Regions from separate parts of the Streptomyces albofaciens JCM 4342 genome, predicted to be linked through region 2. Evidence: predicted binding sites of a transcription regulator. Region 2 holds the regulator's gene; the other holds the start of a gene.
What was found. Region 2 encodes HspR, which represses chaperone genes until heat shock. Its sites were predicted from a motif close to TTGAGNNNNNNNNNCTCAA; they were not measured.

Region 1 (8,553 bases), on a different contig from region 2:
CACACCTCCAGCCCGTCGAAGCCCGGCAGCATCACGTCCAGCACCAGCAGGTCCGGCTGCCAGGCCTCGGCGGTGTCCACCGCGGCGGGCCCGTCGGTGGCCGTCTGCACCTGGAAGCCCTCGGCACGCAGCCGGGCCGCGATGGCGTCCACGATCGTCGGATCGTCCTCCACGACGAGGACCCGGCGCTGGGCGCCGGGCGTGGCCGCGGCGGTGCCGCCCTGGGTGGTCTGCGTCTGATCCATCGCCCGCCCCTGCATGTCCCCGTGCTGCCTGGTCGCGTACTGCTGGGCAGCAGCGTAAGGGCAGGGTGTGACCGTCGGCTACGCGCCCTTGCGCGCGAGGTGCACCACGTCCGGGACGCCTCGGACAACGGGGATCTCTTCGGTACGTACGCCGGTGAACCCGGCATTTCGCAGTGCGAGTTCGAAGGCGGACGACGGCTGCGCGGACCACACCGCGAGCACCCCGCCGGGCGTCAGCCGCTCCCGGCAGGCCGCGAGCCCGGCGGGGGAGTAGAGGCCGCCGTTGTCCTCGGTGACGGTCCAGTCCGGCCCGTTGTCGATGTCCAGGCACAGCGCGTCGAAGACGCGCTCCCCGGCCCCGCCGCGTACGTACGCGACCAGGTCGGCCGCGACGATCTCGGTACGCGGATCGGCGAGCGCCGCCCCCGAGACGGCGGCCAGCGGGCCGCCGCGGTGCCAGTCGATCACCGCCGGCTCCCGCTCGACCACGGTGATCCGCCCCCATCGCCGCTCCTCGGCGGCCCGCACCAGGGAGAACCCCACGCCCAGCCCGCCGATCAGCACGCTGGGCGACGGCCGCCCGTCGGCCAGCTCCGCGAGCGCCGCGTCCACCAGCAGCCGCTCGGACCGCCCGTCCGAGGTGTCCATCAGAAAGCACCCGTTGGCGATGATCTCGAAGTGCTCGCCCCGCCGCCGCAGGACGGCCTCCCCGTACGGGCCCTCGCGGCGGTCGAGCACCTGCGGCGGGCTGTCGGCGGCGGGCGAACCGGGTACGGACATGGGGTACGCGGGGTCGAGCATGCACGCCATCCTGACCAACCGGGGCGGGGCGGGTCCAGCCGGTTCGCCGGGCCGGCCCACCGCTTCGGGTGACGCGCGTCACGGGCACAGCTCACTCATGGGTTGAGCGTGCAGGCTGTCGGCGTACGTAGATCTTGGTGGGTTGGCCGGGGTCGTTGGTGCCGTGGCGCCATCGGCACCGTTGGCGCCGGGGATGGAAGGGGCCGAAGGCAGTGGAACGGGTTGGTGTGGCGGACGTGGCCGGGGAGAGGGCCCCTGCTCCCGAGGGGCGGCCGGCAGGGGAGGGGGCGGCGCTTCCGGGGGTTCCCAGACAGCCGGGGGCGGCCCACGTCGTACCGACGGTCGCGTCCACCACCGGGCCCGCGTCCCCGCCCTCGGCGGCATCCGCTCCCGTGCACGCGTCCCCGCCCTCGGCGTCACCAGCTTCCCTACGCCTACCGCGCGTCTGGCGGCTGCTGCCCACTCCTCTGGGCGCGCCCTTCACCTTCGCTTACACCCTCCTCCTCATCGCCACCTCCGTCTTCGCCGAGCACGCCGACCCCGACCTGGTCTCCGCCCTGCTCCGGAGCTCCAGTACGGACGTTGAACACCTGGCGCACTCGCCCCTGCTGGTACTGGTCGCCAGCGCCCTGTGGATCGCGGGCGGCATGACCTCCGCCTACGCCATCGCCTTCCTCTTCGTCCTCACCGCGCTCGAACGCCGCATCGGCGCCCTCGGAACGGCCGCGGTCTTCTTCGGCGGCCACGCGATCGCCACCCTGGCCACCGAGCTGCCGGTGGGCGCCGCGGTCGCTCTCGGGCACCTCCCCGCCGACGCGCTGCAACGCCTCGACTACGGCATCAGCTTCGGCGTGATGACCTGCACCGGCGCGCTGGCGGGCCTGCTGCCGGCCTGGGCGCGGTGGCCGCTCCTGGCGGGCGTGACGTGGTTCGCCGTCAACAACCTCCTCGTCTCCACCGACCCCGTGAGCGACGCCGGCCACCTCCTGGCCCTGCTCCTCGGCACCCTCACCTGGCCCCTCCTGCGGCGTCGCCGTGGGAGGCGGTACGGGGCGATTGTCAGTGGCCGTTGCTAGCTTCCTGAGCGACGCTTCTCCATGGCACGACGGGGAGGTGGAGCGAGGGTTGCACCCGGCCGGGGGTGGCCGGGGCCCCGCTCCGTCAGGAAGAGGCACACATCATGCGAATGATCTTCGTAAACCTGCCGGTGAAGGACATCGAGGCGTCCCGCGAGTTCTTCACCCACCTCGGCTTCACGTTCAACCCGCAGTTCTCCGACGAGCACACCCTGTGCATGGTCGTCGAGGAGAACATCTACGTCATGCTCCTCCAGGAGGACCGCTTCCGGGACTTCATCAACGGCGACATCAGCGACGCCGCGAAGACGAAGGAAGTCCTCACGTGCCTGTCGTGCGACAGCCGGTCGGAAGTCGACGCGGTGCTCGCCAAGGCTCGCGAAGCTGGGGCGACGGCCTGGAAGCCGGTCATGGAGGAGGGGCCCATGTATGGGGGGAGCTTCCAGGATCTGGATGGGCATGTGTGGGAGCTGATGCATATGGCCGGTGCCTGACGCCGCTGTCGCGGCGGGGTGGGGGGTACCGGGCCCGCGCTTCGCGCGGATACGCGTTTGCTTTGTTTGTGGGGCGGGGGTGCGCAGGGGGCCATCTCCTCGGCGCCTGGAGTGAACCAGGTGGTCATTCGTAACCGGGGCTACGGTCGTCCTGCGGGGAGTGTCCCCCTGCACACCCCCTCCCGCCGGTTTGGCGAGTGCGGGCCGGTGGGGGGAGGTGAAAGATGACCTTGGTGCGCGCCACCGTGTGGTGAGGCGCACGGGGCGTAGGCGCAGGGCCCCGGGCGTCTCCACGTCGTGCGTAAGCCGTGCCGGGGGTCTGTAAAGACCCCAGCCACGGTGGTGGGAAAGCCGCGAACGGCGCGGGCTCGGGGACACGTAGGGGTCTCCCCGCAGGACGACCGAGACCCCGGTTACGAATGAACACACGGTTGACTCCCGGCGCCGTGGGGGTCCCCCCGGCCGGAGGCTGGGGGAGAGTGACCCCTGCGGGGCCCCGAGCCCCCACCCACCGAACCCTAGGCGCGAGACGCGCGCCCCCACCCACCGAACAGCCCGCGCAGCACCCGCACCCCCACCCCCACAGCGCGCGATCACGCGACTGATCGCTCACAGCGAACAAGGCCCCAGACAGGGAACACCCCGCGGAGCAATCGCATTGAGTGGGCAGTACTCAACTTGCCTGCCGAAGGGGAGATCATGGCTTCGACGTCCACTTCGCTCACCCTGCCCGTGCTGCCTCTCGACGACGAGGTCGTCCTGCCCGGCATGGTGGTGCCCCTGGACCTTTCCGAAGCGGACGTACGGGCCGCGGTGGAGGCCGCGCAGGCCGCCGTCGTTCCGGGCAACAAACCGCGGGTCCTGCTTGTGCCGCGAATCGACGGCGCCTACGCGCCGATCGGCGTGCTCGGGCGCGTCGAGCAGGTCGGGCGGCTGTCCGACGGCGACCCCGGCGCCCTGATCCGCGGCCTCGGCCGCGTCAAGATCGGCGCCGGTACCACCGGCCCCGGTGCCGCCCTGTGGGTGGAGGGCACGACCGTCGACGAGTCGGTGCCCGATCCGCTGCCCGGTGCCGTGACCGAGCTGGTCAAGGAGTACAAGGCCCTGGCCACCGACTGGCTCAAGAAGCGCGGCGCCTGGCAGGTCGTGGACCGCGTCCAGCAGATCGAGGACGTGTCGCAGCTCGCGGACAACTCCGGTTACTCGCCGTTCCTGAGCACCGAGCAGAAGGTGCGGCTGCTGGAGACCACCGACCCGGTGGCCCGCCTGAAGCAGGCCACCGAAGCGCTGCGCGAGCACCTCGCGGAGCAGGACGTGGCGGAGTCCATCGCCAAGGACGTCCAGGAGGGCGTCGACAAGCAGCAGCGCGAGTTCCTGCTGCGCCGCCAGATGGAGGCCGTACGCAAGGAGCTGGCCGAGCTGAACGGCGACCCGGAGGACGAGGGCGAGGACTACCGGGCCCGCGTCGAGGCCGCCCAGCTGCCCGAGGAGGTGCGCAAGGCGGCCCTCAAGGAGGTCGACAAGCTGGAGCGGGCCAGCGACCAGAGCCCTGAGGGCAGCTGGATCAGGACCTGGCTGGACACGGTGCTGGAGCTGCCGTGGAACGAGCGTACGGAGGACGCGTACGACATCCCCGGGGCCAAGGAGATCCTGGACGCCGACCACGCCGGCCTGGAGGACGTCAAGGAGCGCATCACCGAGTACCTCGCCGTGCGCAAGCGGCGCGCGGACCGTGGGCTCGGGCTGGTCGGCGGGCGCCGCGGCGGTGCCGTGCTGGCGCTGGTCGGGCCGCCCGGCGTCGGCAAGACGTCGCTGGGCGAGTCCGTGGCCCGGGCCATGGGGCGCAAGTTCGTGCGGGTCGCGCTCGGTGGCGTACGGGACGAGGCGGAGATCCGCGGCCACCGGCGTACGTACGTCGGCGCGCTGCCCGGCCGCATCGTGCGCGCCATCAAGGAGGCCGGCTCGATGAACCCGGTCGTCCTCCTGGACGAGATCGACAAGGTCGGCTCGGACTTCCGGGGCGACCCGGCCGCCGCCCTCCTCGAAGTCCTCGACCCGGCGCAGAACCACACCTTCCGGGACCACTACCTGGAGGTCGAGCTCGACCTGAGCGACGTGGTCTTCCTGGCCACGGCCAACGTCCTGGAGGCCATTCCGGAGCCGCTGCTCGACCGCATGGAGCTGGTCCGGCTGGACGGCTACACGCAGGACGAGAAGGTCGTCATCGCCCGCGACCACCTGGTACCGCGCCAGCTGGAGCGGGCCGGTCTGGAGTCCGGCGAGGTCACGCTCACGGACGAGGCGCTGGCCAAGCTGGCCGGTGAGTACACCCGCGAGGCGGGCGTACGGAACCTGGAGCGGGCCGTCGGACGGCTGCTGCGCAAGGTCGCGGCCCAGAGCGAGCTGGGCGAGCGCGAGCTGCCGTTCACGGTGGGCGTGGACGAGCTGCGTCCGCTGATCGGGCGGCCGCACCACACCCCGGAGTCGGCGCAGGACCCGGCCGAGCGGCGCACGTCCGTGCCCGGCGTGGTCACCGGTCTCGCGGTCACCGGCGCGGGCGGCGACGTGCTGTACGTGGAAGCCTCGCTGGCCGACCCGGAGACCGGAGCGTCCGGCGTCCAGCTCACCGGCCAGCTGGGCGACGTGATGAAGGAGTCCGCGCACATCGCGCTGTCGTTCCTGCGCTCGCACGGCGCGGAACTGGAACTGCCGGTCGGCGACTTGAAGGAGCGCGGCGTGCACCTGCACGTGCCCGCGGGCGCGGTGCCGAAGGACGGCCCGAGCGCGGGCGTGACGATGACGACGGCGCTGGCCTCGCTGCTCTCCGGCCGGCAGGTGCGGCCGGACGTGGCGATGACCGGTGAGGTCTCGCTGACCGGGCGGGTGCTGCCGATCGGCGGCGTCAAGCAGAAGCTGCTCGCGGCGCACCGGGCGGGGATCACGACCGTGGTCATCCCCAAGCGCAACGAGCCGGACCTGGACGACGTCCCCGCCGAGATCCTGGAGAAGCTGGACGTCCACCCCGTCTCCGATGTCCGCCAGGTCCTCGACCTGGCCCTCACCCCGGCCTCGGCCCCGGCCGCCCCGGAGGTCCCGGCCGCGGCGTGACGGACGCGGCCGGCCACAGCGGCCCGGAGCCCCTGACACGGGGGTTCCGGGCCGCGCGTGTCCCGGTCACCGTGCGTATCGTTGTACCGCGCGACTGTCCGCACTTCGCGGCGGTGGCGAGGAGCGCATGATGACCATCGAGCCGACCGACAACGGGATCGAGATGGCCGACAGCGACGAGCTCAGCCTGGACATGATGTTCGACTGGCTGGAGCGGATGCCCGTCCCCGAGGGCTACCAGGTAGAGATCGTCGAGGGGGCCATCTTCATGTCGCCGCAACGGGACAACCACTGGGACATCATCGCCGCGCTGTACGAGCAGTTGCGGTCCCGCTATCCGAGGAAGCGCGTGAAGTCCGCTGTCCGCCTGGACTTCCCCGGTCACCTCAACGGTTTCGCCTGCGACCTGATCGCGCTGCGGGAGGGAGCGGAGAAGGACAACAAGGGGCGTTGGCGTTACCAGGACGTCGAGTTCGTCGCCGAAGTCATCTCCGAAGACACGGCGCGCAACGACTACGGCTCCAAGCTGAAGACGTACGCGGTGGCCGAGGTCCCGGTCTACCTCATCGTTGATCCTTACACCGGTACGTGGCATCTCTACACGCTGCCCAAGGACGGGAAGTACCACCGGTACCTGACCCTCGACTTCGGGGAGCCGGTGGATCTGACCGACACGGCCGTCGGCCTGACGCTGGAAACGGCGGATTTCGGCCGGGAGTGACGACGCACGCCGACCCGGGCCCCGGCGCACCCCGTGCTGCCGGGGCCCGGCCGTGTCTCACCCGTCGGCCAACGCCTGCAACCGCTCGTACGCCCCGTTGAACCGGTTGCGGTCGCCGACCGTGGTGCCCGACGACGTGTACTGCCAGATGGTGTGGAAGCCCCAGCCCGCCGGGAGTTCGCCGACCGAGGAGCCGTAACGCGGGATCCACAGCGGGTTGACGGAGCCGAAGCCCGCGTAATTGCCGGTGCACTGTTTCCACCAGCTGGTGGAGGTGTAGATGACGGCGTCCCGGCCGGTGCGTGCCTTGTAGGTGCCGAAGAAGTCCTTCATCCAGCTGATCAGGCCGGACGCGCTCTTGCCGTAGCAGGTCGGGCCGTACGGGTTGTATTCCATGTCCAGGGCGCCGGGCAGCGTACGGCCGTCCTTGGACCAGCCGCCGCCGTGGTCCACGAAGTAGTTGGCCTGGGCCGCGCCGCTGGAGGTGTCGGGGGTGGCGAAGTGGTACGCGCCGCGGATCATGCCGACGTTGTAGGAGCCGTTGTACTGCTGCGCGAAGTACGGGTTGACGTAGCTGGTGGACTCGGTGGCCTTGACGTACGCGAAGCGGACCCCGGCGTTCCACAAGGTCTGCCATGCGACGTTGCCGTTGTGGCTGCTGACGTCGACGCCTTCGACGGAGGCGAGGGTGGGGGGCGGCGCTTCGCCCGGCGCGTCGCCCTCGTGCTCGGCGACCTGGGAGCCGGCCCAGTCCTGGCCGGGGTGGGTGGGCTCGGGGGCCTTTCCGTACGCGGCGGCGCCGGCGGCGCCGGGCAGGCCGAGGAGGAGGGCGGCGATGGCGAGAGACAGGCCGGCCAGGCCCGCGAGGGTGCGCGGGTGACGGCGGGCGGGGTGGCCGGATCTGTGCACAGGCATGGGTGCCTCCGAGATCTCGGTGAAACGACCTGAGGGGGAGGAACAGAGGGCTTCTTTGGTCAGGGCATGACAAGCGGTGTCAGGTGGGTTTTGGTGTGGTCATGCCAGGCGATGCGACGACCGTACGCGCGTAGATGCCCGCGGCAAAAGAGGAGAGCCGGGCTTCCGTTGGTCTAATCCTGCGAAATACTGGACAAGCTGCGGCTTCGGCCGCCGCGGCAGACAAGTTTCACGGTCCGGAAAGCGGGAGAGGGCGCTGACGTGCACAACACCAGACCCGACGGCATGGCCGGGACGGACGAACCCAGTGGTGTGGACCAGGTGTTCCTGTCCTTGGAACGGGAGTTGGCGGTCTTTCTGCGCCGCGCCCGCGCCACCTCCGGCGAGCTGGCGCGGGCGGTCCACCCCGAGCTGGAGTCGGCGGCGTACGGCCTGCTCGTACGTCTCGCGGACGCGGGCCGGCAGCGGGCCACCGACCTCGCCGGGTACTTCGGCGTGGGCAAGGCGACGATGAGCCGGCAGCTGCGTGCCCTGGAGGACCTGGGGCTCATCGCCCGGGAGCCCGACCCGGCCGACGGGCGGGCCGTCCTCGTCCGCATCACCGACGAGGGGCACGACCGGTTCAGCCGCGTACGCAACAGCCGCCGCGCCCAGTACGCCCGCCAGCTCGCCTCCTGGGACCGCCGCGAGGTGGCGGAACTGGCCCGCCTTCTGCACCGCTTGAACGGCGAGCAGGACGCGGACGAGGGGTGCGGCGCGGCCGGGACGCCCGGGAAGGGTGACCGGGGCGGTAACGGCTGAGCCGGTGCGCGGCCCAGCGGGGTCCGCGCACCGGTTCTCGACCGGTCAGCACGACGGCCGCCTCCTCCGCGGACGGCCGGCGTTGTGGGGAGCGCCGTGGCGCTCCGTACGGGTCAGATCTCCGGACGCAGCCGCAACGGCAGCCGCCGCAGCCGCCATGCCCCGGGCTGGCGCATGCGCTCCTGCTCCTCCAGTTGTTCGTGGGGCAGTGCGAGCGCCACCTCCGGATAGCGCGCCAGCAGCTTGCCGAAGGCGACTTCGCCTTCCTGCCGGGCCAGCGAGGCGCCCAGGCAGTAGTGCATGCCGTGTCCGAAGCCGACGTGGTCCTCGGCCCGGCCCGCCGGCTGCCGCGTCAGGTCGAGCTTTTCCGGCTCGGTGTAGTGGCGCGGGTC
Region 2 (8,553 bases):
ACATCGACGCGAACGGCATCATGCACGTCGCGGCGAAGGACCTCGGCACCGGCAAGGAGCAGAAGATGACCGTCACCGGCGGCTCCTCGCTGCCGAAGGACGAGGTCGACCGGATGCGCCAGGAGGCCGAGCAGTACGCGGACGAGGACCACCGCCGCCGCGAGGCCGCCGAGACCCGCAACCAGGGCGAGCAGCTCGTCTACCAGACGGAGAAGTTCCTCAAGGACAATGAGGAGAAGGTCCCCGCCGAGGTGAAGACCGAGGTCGAGACCGCCGTCGCCGAGCTGAAGGAGAAGCTCAAGGGCGAGGACACGGCCGAGATCCGCACCGCGACCGAGAAGGTCGCCGCGGTCAGCCAGAAGCTGGGCCAGGCCATGTACGCCGACGCCCAGGCCGCGGGTGGTGCCGAGGGCGCCGCCGGTGCCGCGGGCGGCCAGCAGGCCAAGGCCGACGACGACGTGGTCGACGCCGAGATCGTGGACGACGAGAAGCCGAAGAAGGACGGTGCCGCGTGACGGAGGAGACTCCGGGCTTCGAGGAGAAGCCCGACGTCCCCGCCGATGCCGCACAGACCCCTGATGACGCGGCGCAGGCCGAGTCCGCCGACACGGCGGGCTCGGCCCCGGCCGGGGATGCGAACCAGGACGTAGCTCTCACGGCGCAGCTGGACCAGGTGCGCACCGCGCTCAACGAGCGCACCGCGGATCTCCAGCGGCTCCAGGCGGAGTACCAGAACTACCGCCGCCGGGTGGAGCGGGACCGGGTGTCGGTGAAGGAGATCGCCGCGGCGAATCTGCTCACCGAGCTGCTGCCCGTGCTCGACGACGTCGGCCGGGCCCGGGAACACGGCGAGCTGGTCGGCGGCTTCAAGTCGGTGGCCGAGTCGCTGGAGACCGTGGTCGCGAAGCTGGGCCTCCAGCAGTTCGGCAAGGAGGGCGAGCCCTTCGACCCGACGATCCACGAGGCGCTGATGCACTCCTACGCTCCGGATGTCACGGAGACCACGTGCGTCGCCATCCTCCAGCCGGGGTATCGCATCGGTGAACGAACGATCCGTCCCGCACGGGTCGCGGTGGCCGAGCCGCAGCCGGGCGCGCAGCCCGGAAAGGCCGCCTCGGAGGACGACGCCAAGGCTTCGGACGAGGAGAGCGGTGGCCCGGACGAGGGCTGACGCGGCGGCGGAAGAAGCAGTACGGGAGGAGGGACGTCGGGGATGAACACCAAGGACTTCGTGGAGAAGGACTATTACAAGGTCCTCGGCGTCCCGAAGGACGCCACCGAGGCGGAGATCAAGAAGGCGTACCGCAAGCTGGCCCGGGAGTTCCACCCGGACGCCAACAAGGGGGACGCCAAGGCCGAAGAGCGCTTCAAGGAGATCTCCGAGGCCAACGACATCCTCGGTGACCCCAAGCGCCGCAAGGAGTACGACGAGGCGCGGGCGCTGTTCGGCAACGGCGGCTTCCGCGCGGGCCCCGGCGGCGCCGGTGGCGGATCGTTCAACTTCGACCTGGGCGACCTCTTCGGAGGCGGCGCCCAGGGCGGCTCGGCGGGCGGCGGCTTCGGCGGCGGTCTCGGCGATGTCTTCGGCGGCCTGTTCAACCGCGGCGGTGGCACGCGTACGCAGCCGCGCCGTGGCCAGGACGTCGAGTCGGAGGTGACGCTCAGCTTCACCGAGGCGGCGGACGGGGCCACGGTCCCGCTGCGGATGTCCAGCCAGGCGCCCTGCAAGGCGTGTTCGGGCACCGGCGACAAGAACGGCACGCCGCGGGTGTGCCCGACCTGCGTCGGCACCGGACAGGTCAGCCGCGGCGGCGGTGGCGGTTTCTCGCTCACCGACCCGTGCGTGGACTGCAAGGGCCGCGGCCTGATAGCCGAGACGCCCTGCGACGTCTGCAAGGGCAGCGGCCGGGCGACCAGTTCGCGCACGATGCAGGTGCGTATCCCGGCGGGCGTCTCCGACGGGCAGCGCATCCGGCTGCGCGGCAAGGGCGCCCCGGGCGAGCGCGGCGGCCCGAACGGCGATCTGTACGTCGTCGTCCACGTCGACGCCCACCCGGTCTTCGGCCGCAAGGGCGACAACCTGACCGTCACCGTCCCGGTCACCTTCCCGGAGGCCGCGCTGGGCGGCGAGGTGCGGGTGCCGACACTCGGCGGCCCGCCGGTGACGCTCAAACTGCCGGCCGGGACTCCCAACGGACGTACGATGCGCGTGCGCGGCAAGGGCGCGTCGCGCAAGGACGGCACCCGCGGCGACCTGCTGGTCACCGTCGAGGTGAGCGTCCCGAAGGACCTCGGCGACAAGGCACGGGAGTCGCTGGAGTCCTACCGTGAGGCGACCGCGGGCGAGGACCCGCGGGCGGAGCTGTTCCAGGCCGCGAAGGGAGCATGAGTCGGATGGATGGCCGGGGCGGGCGTCGGAACCCGTATGAACTGACCGAAGAGTCGCCGGTGTACGTCATCTCCGTCGCGGCTCAGCTCTCGGGCCTGCACCCGCAGACCCTGCGGCAGTACGACCGGCTGGGGCTGGTCTCGCCCGACCGTACGGCCGGGCGCGGCCGGCGCTACTCGGCCCGGGACATCGAACTGCTCCGTGAAGTGCAGCGGCTGTCGCAGGACGAGGGCATCAACCTCGCCGGCATCAAGCGCATCATCGAACTGGAGAACCAGGTCACGGCGCTGCGCCAGCGGGTCGCCGAGCTCCAGCACGCGGTCGAGGGCGCGGCTGCCGCCATGCAGCAGCGGGAGGCGGCCGTGCACGCCTCGTACCGCCGGGATCTGGTGCCCTACCAGGACGTGCAGCAGACCGGCGCGCTGGTCGTGTGGCGTCCGAAGAAGCGGTCCTCCGACTAGGCCGTAATCGTCCGTGGGCGGGGCCGGGGTGCACAGCGCACTCCGGCCCCGCCGCTTCGTGCCGTGGTGCCCGGCGGGTTCAGCAGCCGTTGTACCCGGCCGTCGGCATGGACAGCCGGCGGTGCACATGGGACTTCATCGCGCTGGTGTAGACCGGCTCGTCGTAGTCGGCGATCTCCAGGCGGACGCCGGCGGCGGCGCAGCGGGCGGTGAACTCGTCGGCCGAGGCGATGGCGTTCTCCAGGGCGCGCCGGTTGGCGGCGACGAAGACATCGACCAGCCCGGCCTCCACGTCCTGCCACAGCGCGGCGTGGTCGGCGCGGAGCTGGTGCACGCTCAGCCGGCAGGTCAGGTCGTAGTCGCGGGCCTCGGCCCAGCGCGTGCACATGGCGTGCTGTGTGCGGTCGTCCACCAGGAACGGGTCGTCGTCCAGCCCCGACAGCGGCATGAGGCAGGCGATCGCCGTCACTCGGACCGAGTTCATCGTGCCCCCCGGGGCGTGGCGGGTGTGGGGGTGACGATACCGCCGTGGGCGGACCGGGGTGGAGGGGCGGTGCCGGGCGGGGAGGCGTATCCGCACGCGTGGCAGATCGCCCAGCCGTCCTGGTTCACGGCGAGCTGGCCGCCGCAGCGGGGGCACAGTTCGGCGCGGGCGGGACGTCGGGTGCCGGGGGAGCGGACGCCCGTACGGGCAGGGGCGGGTCCGGTGCGTGATGCAGACGCCATGCGCTCTCCAACAGCAGTTTTCCGCTCCGCGGGGGTGCGCGGCGGGAGCGGTTGTCCCGCTCTCGGCTTAGCAGGGGGGCGTGCGGCGGCGGAAGCGCGCCGTCCGAATCCGGCCAGGTACGGACCTGGCCGGTCGGTGTCCTACGCGCGGCCGAGCGCCTTGGTCACGGTGATCTCCACCATCACCCGGTCCGGCTTGGGCGTGGGGGTGCGGCCGTACCGCTCGGCGTAGCGCCGTACCGCGTCCGCCACCACGTCGGCGTCCGTGCGGATCCGGGCCACGCCTTCCAGGGTGGCCCATCGCTTGCCGTGCACCTGGCACACCGCGACCCGGGCGCCGTCAGCTCCCCCGGCGAGGATGTGGCCGACCTTGGCGCTGTCCTTGCGGGTGATCACGCGGGCGATGCGCTGGTTGGCGTCGAAGGTGACGCCGACCGGGACCACGTGGGGCGTGCCGTCGGGGCGCAGGGTGGTCAGCGTGCACATGAGGTGCTCGCTCCAGAAGGCGAGGTACTCGGGGCTGAGGTCGTCCAGGTCGTGGGCCATGAGCGGAAGAGTAATTGGGGAACCTGTGGGGGCGCCGTGAGAAAAAGCTGCGGAGGAACGGTGAAGGCCGAGTGGAGGTACCGGGGAGGTGCCGGGAAAGCGCCCTATGTCCCGGGAGAACGCGGAAGATCGCGCCCGGCGCCGCACCGGTCCCGGCCGTCCGGGCCCGGTACGACGGAGGCAGGTCGGACGGCCCGGTCCGGTCGACGGCGGTGCCCGGACGGGCGTCTCCGGTGCCCGAACGGCGGCCTCCGGTGACCGGCCGCGCGGGAACCGGCGGGGGCGGGAAAAGCATGGCCCGGCGCTCCGGGTGCACCCGTAGAAGGGCCGGAAGACGCCGTACGCTGTCCGGAACGGCCTTGAGTGGAATAGACTCAACTTATCGGACGTTGAGCTGAGCAGGTTCTGCCGCCTGGCGGCACCGAGCACACACCGAGCACAAGGAGGAGCGGCCGAGTGGACGCCGAGCTGACCAACAAGAGCCGCGAGGCGCTGAGCGCCGCCAACGAGCGGGCGGTGACGGCGGGACACGCGGACATGACCCCCGCGCACCTGCTGCTCGCCCTCCTCGCCGGCGCGGACAACGAGAACATCACCGACCTGCTGGCGGCCGTCGAGGCGGACGCCGTCGCGCTGCGCTCCGGCGCCGAACGCCAGCTGGCCGCCCTGCCCAGCGTGCAGGGCTCGACCGTCGCCCCGCCGCAGCCGGACCGCGACACGCTGGCCGTCATCGCCGACGCCGCGCAGCGCGCCAAGGAGCTGGGCGACGATTTCATCTCCACCGAGCACCTGCTCATCGGCATCGCCGCCAAGGGCGGCCGCACCGGTGAGCTGCTGGCGGAGCAGGGCGCCACGGCCAAGAAGCTGCTGAGCGCCTTCGAGGACAGCCGGGGCGGCCGGCGGGTGACCAACCCGGACCCGGAGGGCACCTACAAGGCGCTGGAGAAGTTCGGTACGGACTTCACGGCCGCGGCCCGCGAGGGCAAGCTCGACCCGGTCATCGGCCGGGACCAGGAGATCCGCCGCGTGGTGCAGGTGCTCTCCCGCCGTACGAAGAACAACCCGGTGCTCATCGGCGAGCCCGGCGTCGGCAAGACCGCCGTGGTCGAGGGCCTGGCGCAGCGGATAGTGAAGGGCGACGTGCCCGAGTCGCTGCGCGACAAGCGGCTGGTGGCGCTGGATCTGGGCGCGATGGTGGCGGGCGCGAAGTACCGCGGCGAGTTCGAGGAGCGGCTCAAGACCGTCCTCGCGGAGATCAAGTCGAGCGACGGCCAGATCATCACCTTCATCGACGAGCTGCACACGGTCGTCGGCACCGGCGCCGGCGGCGACTCCGCGATGGACGCGGGCAACATGCTCAAGCCGATGCTGGCCCGCGGCGAACTGCGGATGGTCGGCGCCACGACCCTGGACGAGTACCGCGAGCGCATCGAGAAGGACCCGGCGCTGGAGCGGCGCTTCCAGCAGGTGCTGGTCGCCGAGCCGACCGTCGAGGACACCGTGGCGATCCTGCGCGGGCTCAAGGGCCGCTACGAGGCCCACCACAAGGTGCAGATCGCCGACTCCGCGCTGGTCGCCGCCGCCACCCTCTCCGACCGCTACATCACCTCCCGCTTCCTGCCGGACAAGGCCATCGACCTCGTGGACGAGGCGGCCTCCCGCCTCCGTATGGAGATCGACTCCTCGCCCGTGGAGATCGACGAGCTCCAGCGCGCCGTCGACCGGCTGCGCATGGAGGAGCTGGCGCTCAAGAACGAGACCGACGCCGGCTCGGTGCAGCGCCTGGAGAAGCTGCGCAAGGACCTCGCCGACAAGGAGGAGGAGCTGCGCGGCCTGACCGCCCGCTGGGAGAAGGAGAAGCAGGGCCTCAACCGCCTCGGCGAGCTGAAGGAGAAGCTGGACGAGCTGCGCGGCCAGGCCGAGCGCGCCCAGCGCGACGGCGACTTCGACACCGCTTCCAAGCTGCTGTACGGGGAGATCCCGGGCCTGGAGCGGGAGCTGGAGGAGGCCGCCGCGGCCGAGGCCGAGCAGGAGGCGTCCGCCGACGGCAAGTCCTCGATGGTCAAGGAGGAGGTCGGCCCGGACGACATCGCGGACGTGGTCGGCTCCTGGACCGGCATCCCGGCCGGGCGCCTGCTGGAGGGCGAGACGCAGAAGCTGCTGCGCATGGAGGACGAGCTGGGCAAGCGCCTGATCGGCCAGGCCGAGGCCGTCCGGGCCGTCTCGGACGCGGTGCGCCGTACGCGTGCCGGCATCGCCGACCCGGACCGACCGACCGGCTCGTTCCTCTTCCTCGGCCCGACCGGTGTCGGCAAGACCGAGCTGGCCAAGGCGCTCGCGGACTTCCTCTTCGACGACGAGCGGGCGATGGTCCGCATCGACATGAGCGAGTACGGCGAGAAGCACAGCGTCGCCCGCCTGGTCGGCGCCCCGCCCGGCTACGTCGGCTACGAGGAGGGCGGCCAGCTCACCGAGGCGGTGCGCCGCCGCCCGTACAGCGTCGTGCTGCTGGACGAGGTGGAGAAGGCCCACCACGAGGTCTTCGACGTGCTGCTCCAGGTGCTGGACGACGGCCGGCTCACCGACGGCCAGGGCCGCACGGTGGACTTCCGCAACACGATCCTGATCCTGACCTCCAACCTGGGCTCCACCTTCCTGATGGACCCGCTCCTGAAGGAGGACCAGAAGAAGGAGAAGGTGCTGGAGACGGTCCGGTCGTCCTTCCGGCCGGAGTTCCTGAACCGGCTGGACGACCTGGTGGTCTTCCACCCGCTCGGCACCGACCAGCTCCAGCGGATCGCGGGCATCCAGATCGCCCACCTGCAGCGCCGGCTCGCCGACCGCAGGCTGACGCTGGACGTCACCGACCGCGCCCTGACCTGGCTGGCCTGGCTCGGCCAGGAGCCGGTCGTGGACCAGCCGCAGGAGGCTTCCCCGGGGCCCGACCTGTCCTACGGCGCGCGCCCGCTGCGCCGACTGGTCCAGACGGCCATCGGCGACCAGCTCGCCAAGGCGATCCTGGCGGGCGAGGTGCTGGACGGCGACACCGTACGGGTGGATGTCGCCGAGGACGGCCGGTCGCTGGCCGTCGGTCCCGTACGGTAAGGCGCACCGGAGCGGTCGCGGCGGTCCGCCGCCGTCCCGTCCGCCGGGCCGGTTCGGCCCACAGCGGAGAGACGGCGGCGGGCTTGCCAGGACGGGGCCGGGATGGGGGAGGATGGCGAGGACCATACGAAGGGAATTCCACGGTGAGCATCGACCCGTCCTCGATCCCGAATTTCGGGGGCCAGCCCGAACCGCAGCCGTCGGGGCCTGATGGTCCCGTCCTGCCCGACCAGGACCTGGTCAAGCAGCTCCTCGACCAGATGGAGCTGAAGTACGTAGTCGACGACGAGGGTGACCTCGCCGCTCCGTGGGAGCAGTTCCGCACGTACTTCATGTTCCGCGGCGAGGAGGAGCAGCAGATCTTCTCCGTCCGCACGTTCTACGACCGCCCGCACGGCATCGACGACAAGTCGAAGCTGCTGGAGGCGATCGACGACTGGAACCGCCGGACGCTGTGGCCCAAGGCCTATACCCACACCCACGACGACGGCACGGTCCGCCTGATCGGCGAGGCGTCGATGCTGATCGGCACCGGCGTCGCACTCGAACACTTCGTGTCGAGCACGGTCAGCTGGGTCCGCGCGTCGATCGAGTTCGACAAGTGGATCGTCGAGCAGCTCGGCCTGGAGGCCGACATCGAGGGTGACGGCGAGGCGAAGCCGGGTGACGAGGAGGCGTAAGTCCTCCACACGGCCGTAGCGGCGCCGACGGGCCCCGGAGCGATCCGCTCCGGGGCCCGTCGCCGTGCTGCCGTCAGCCCCGGGCCGCGCGCCGGCAGGCTTCGCCGGCCACCACGGCGGGGACGTGGTCCTTCCGCAGTTCGAAGTAGCAGGCGCGGAAGTTCTCCCTACCGCCCTGTCCACCGACGCGGCAGGCCCGTTCGGCCACCTCTTCATCTGCGCCGGGGTACTGCTCCAGCACGTAGTAGTAGCAAGACTGCGGAGTGGCCTGGGCAGTCGGGGCAATGGCCACAGCACCACCGAAGGCGAGGGTGATACAGCCGAGGGCGGCAGCGAGACGTTTGAGCATGGCGATTCCTTTCGGACACTCCCCGAGCACATGGGTTGCGGTTCCCCCACTCATGAACGCACCGCAGCGGCCGCTTGCCCTCCTGGCAGCGGCCATTCCGGTGACCGCGGGGACCGCCCGCCCGCCGAAGCTCACAGCGGCTCGGGCGCCATGGTCAGCAGGTACAGCCCGTAACCCAGAGAGAGCACGGCCAGCGAGCCCGTCGCCAGGACGACGGCGCGCGGGCGGGCGCGGGCCAGCGCGACGGCCGCCGGGACGAGCAGCGGGAAGGCGGGCAGCAGGAACCGCGGCTTGGAC

Region 1: lon (endopeptidase La) is a predicted target of HspR. The motif match lies at 3,275-3,293, and genes of this name have one in related genera.

Annotation. Positions count from the first base shown of each region.
Region 1 covers NZ_PDCM01000002.1:3,055,947-3,064,499, reverse strand. Annotated here, with positions in the region: gene CP973_RS33145 (response regulator transcription factor) at 1-245, opposite strand, end outside; gene CP973_RS33140 (spermidine synthase family protein) at 324-1,046, opposite strand; gene CP973_RS33135 (rhomboid-like protein) at 1,439-2,122, shown strand; gene CP973_RS33130 (VOC family protein) at 2,233-2,616, shown strand; gene lon (endopeptidase La) at 3,316-5,724, shown strand; gene CP973_RS33120 (Uma2 family endonuclease) at 5,852-6,445, shown strand; gene CP973_RS33115 (lysozyme) at 6,503-7,360, opposite strand; gene CP973_RS33110 (MarR family winged helix-turn-helix transcriptional regulator) at 7,646-8,161, shown strand; gene CP973_RS33105 (cytochrome P450 family protein) at 8,275-8,553, opposite strand, start outside.
Region 2 covers NZ_PDCM01000001.1:425,011-433,563, forward strand. Annotated here, with positions in the region: gene dnaK (molecular chaperone DnaK) at 1-515, shown strand, start outside; gene grpE (nucleotide exchange factor GrpE) at 512-1,171, shown strand; gene dnaJ (molecular chaperone DnaJ) at 1,214-2,389, shown strand; gene CP973_RS02055 (heat shock protein transcriptional repressor HspR) at 2,395-2,850, shown strand; gene CP973_RS02060 (hypothetical protein) at 2,930-3,334, opposite strand; gene CP973_RS02070 (pyridoxamine 5'-phosphate oxidase family protein) at 3,718-4,122, opposite strand; gene clpB (ATP-dependent chaperone ClpB) at 4,579-7,227, shown strand; gene CP973_RS02080 (YbjN domain-containing protein) at 7,371-7,907, shown strand; gene CP973_RS02085 (hypothetical protein) at 7,981-8,256, opposite strand; gene CP973_RS02090 (hypothetical protein) at 8,388-8,553, opposite strand, start outside.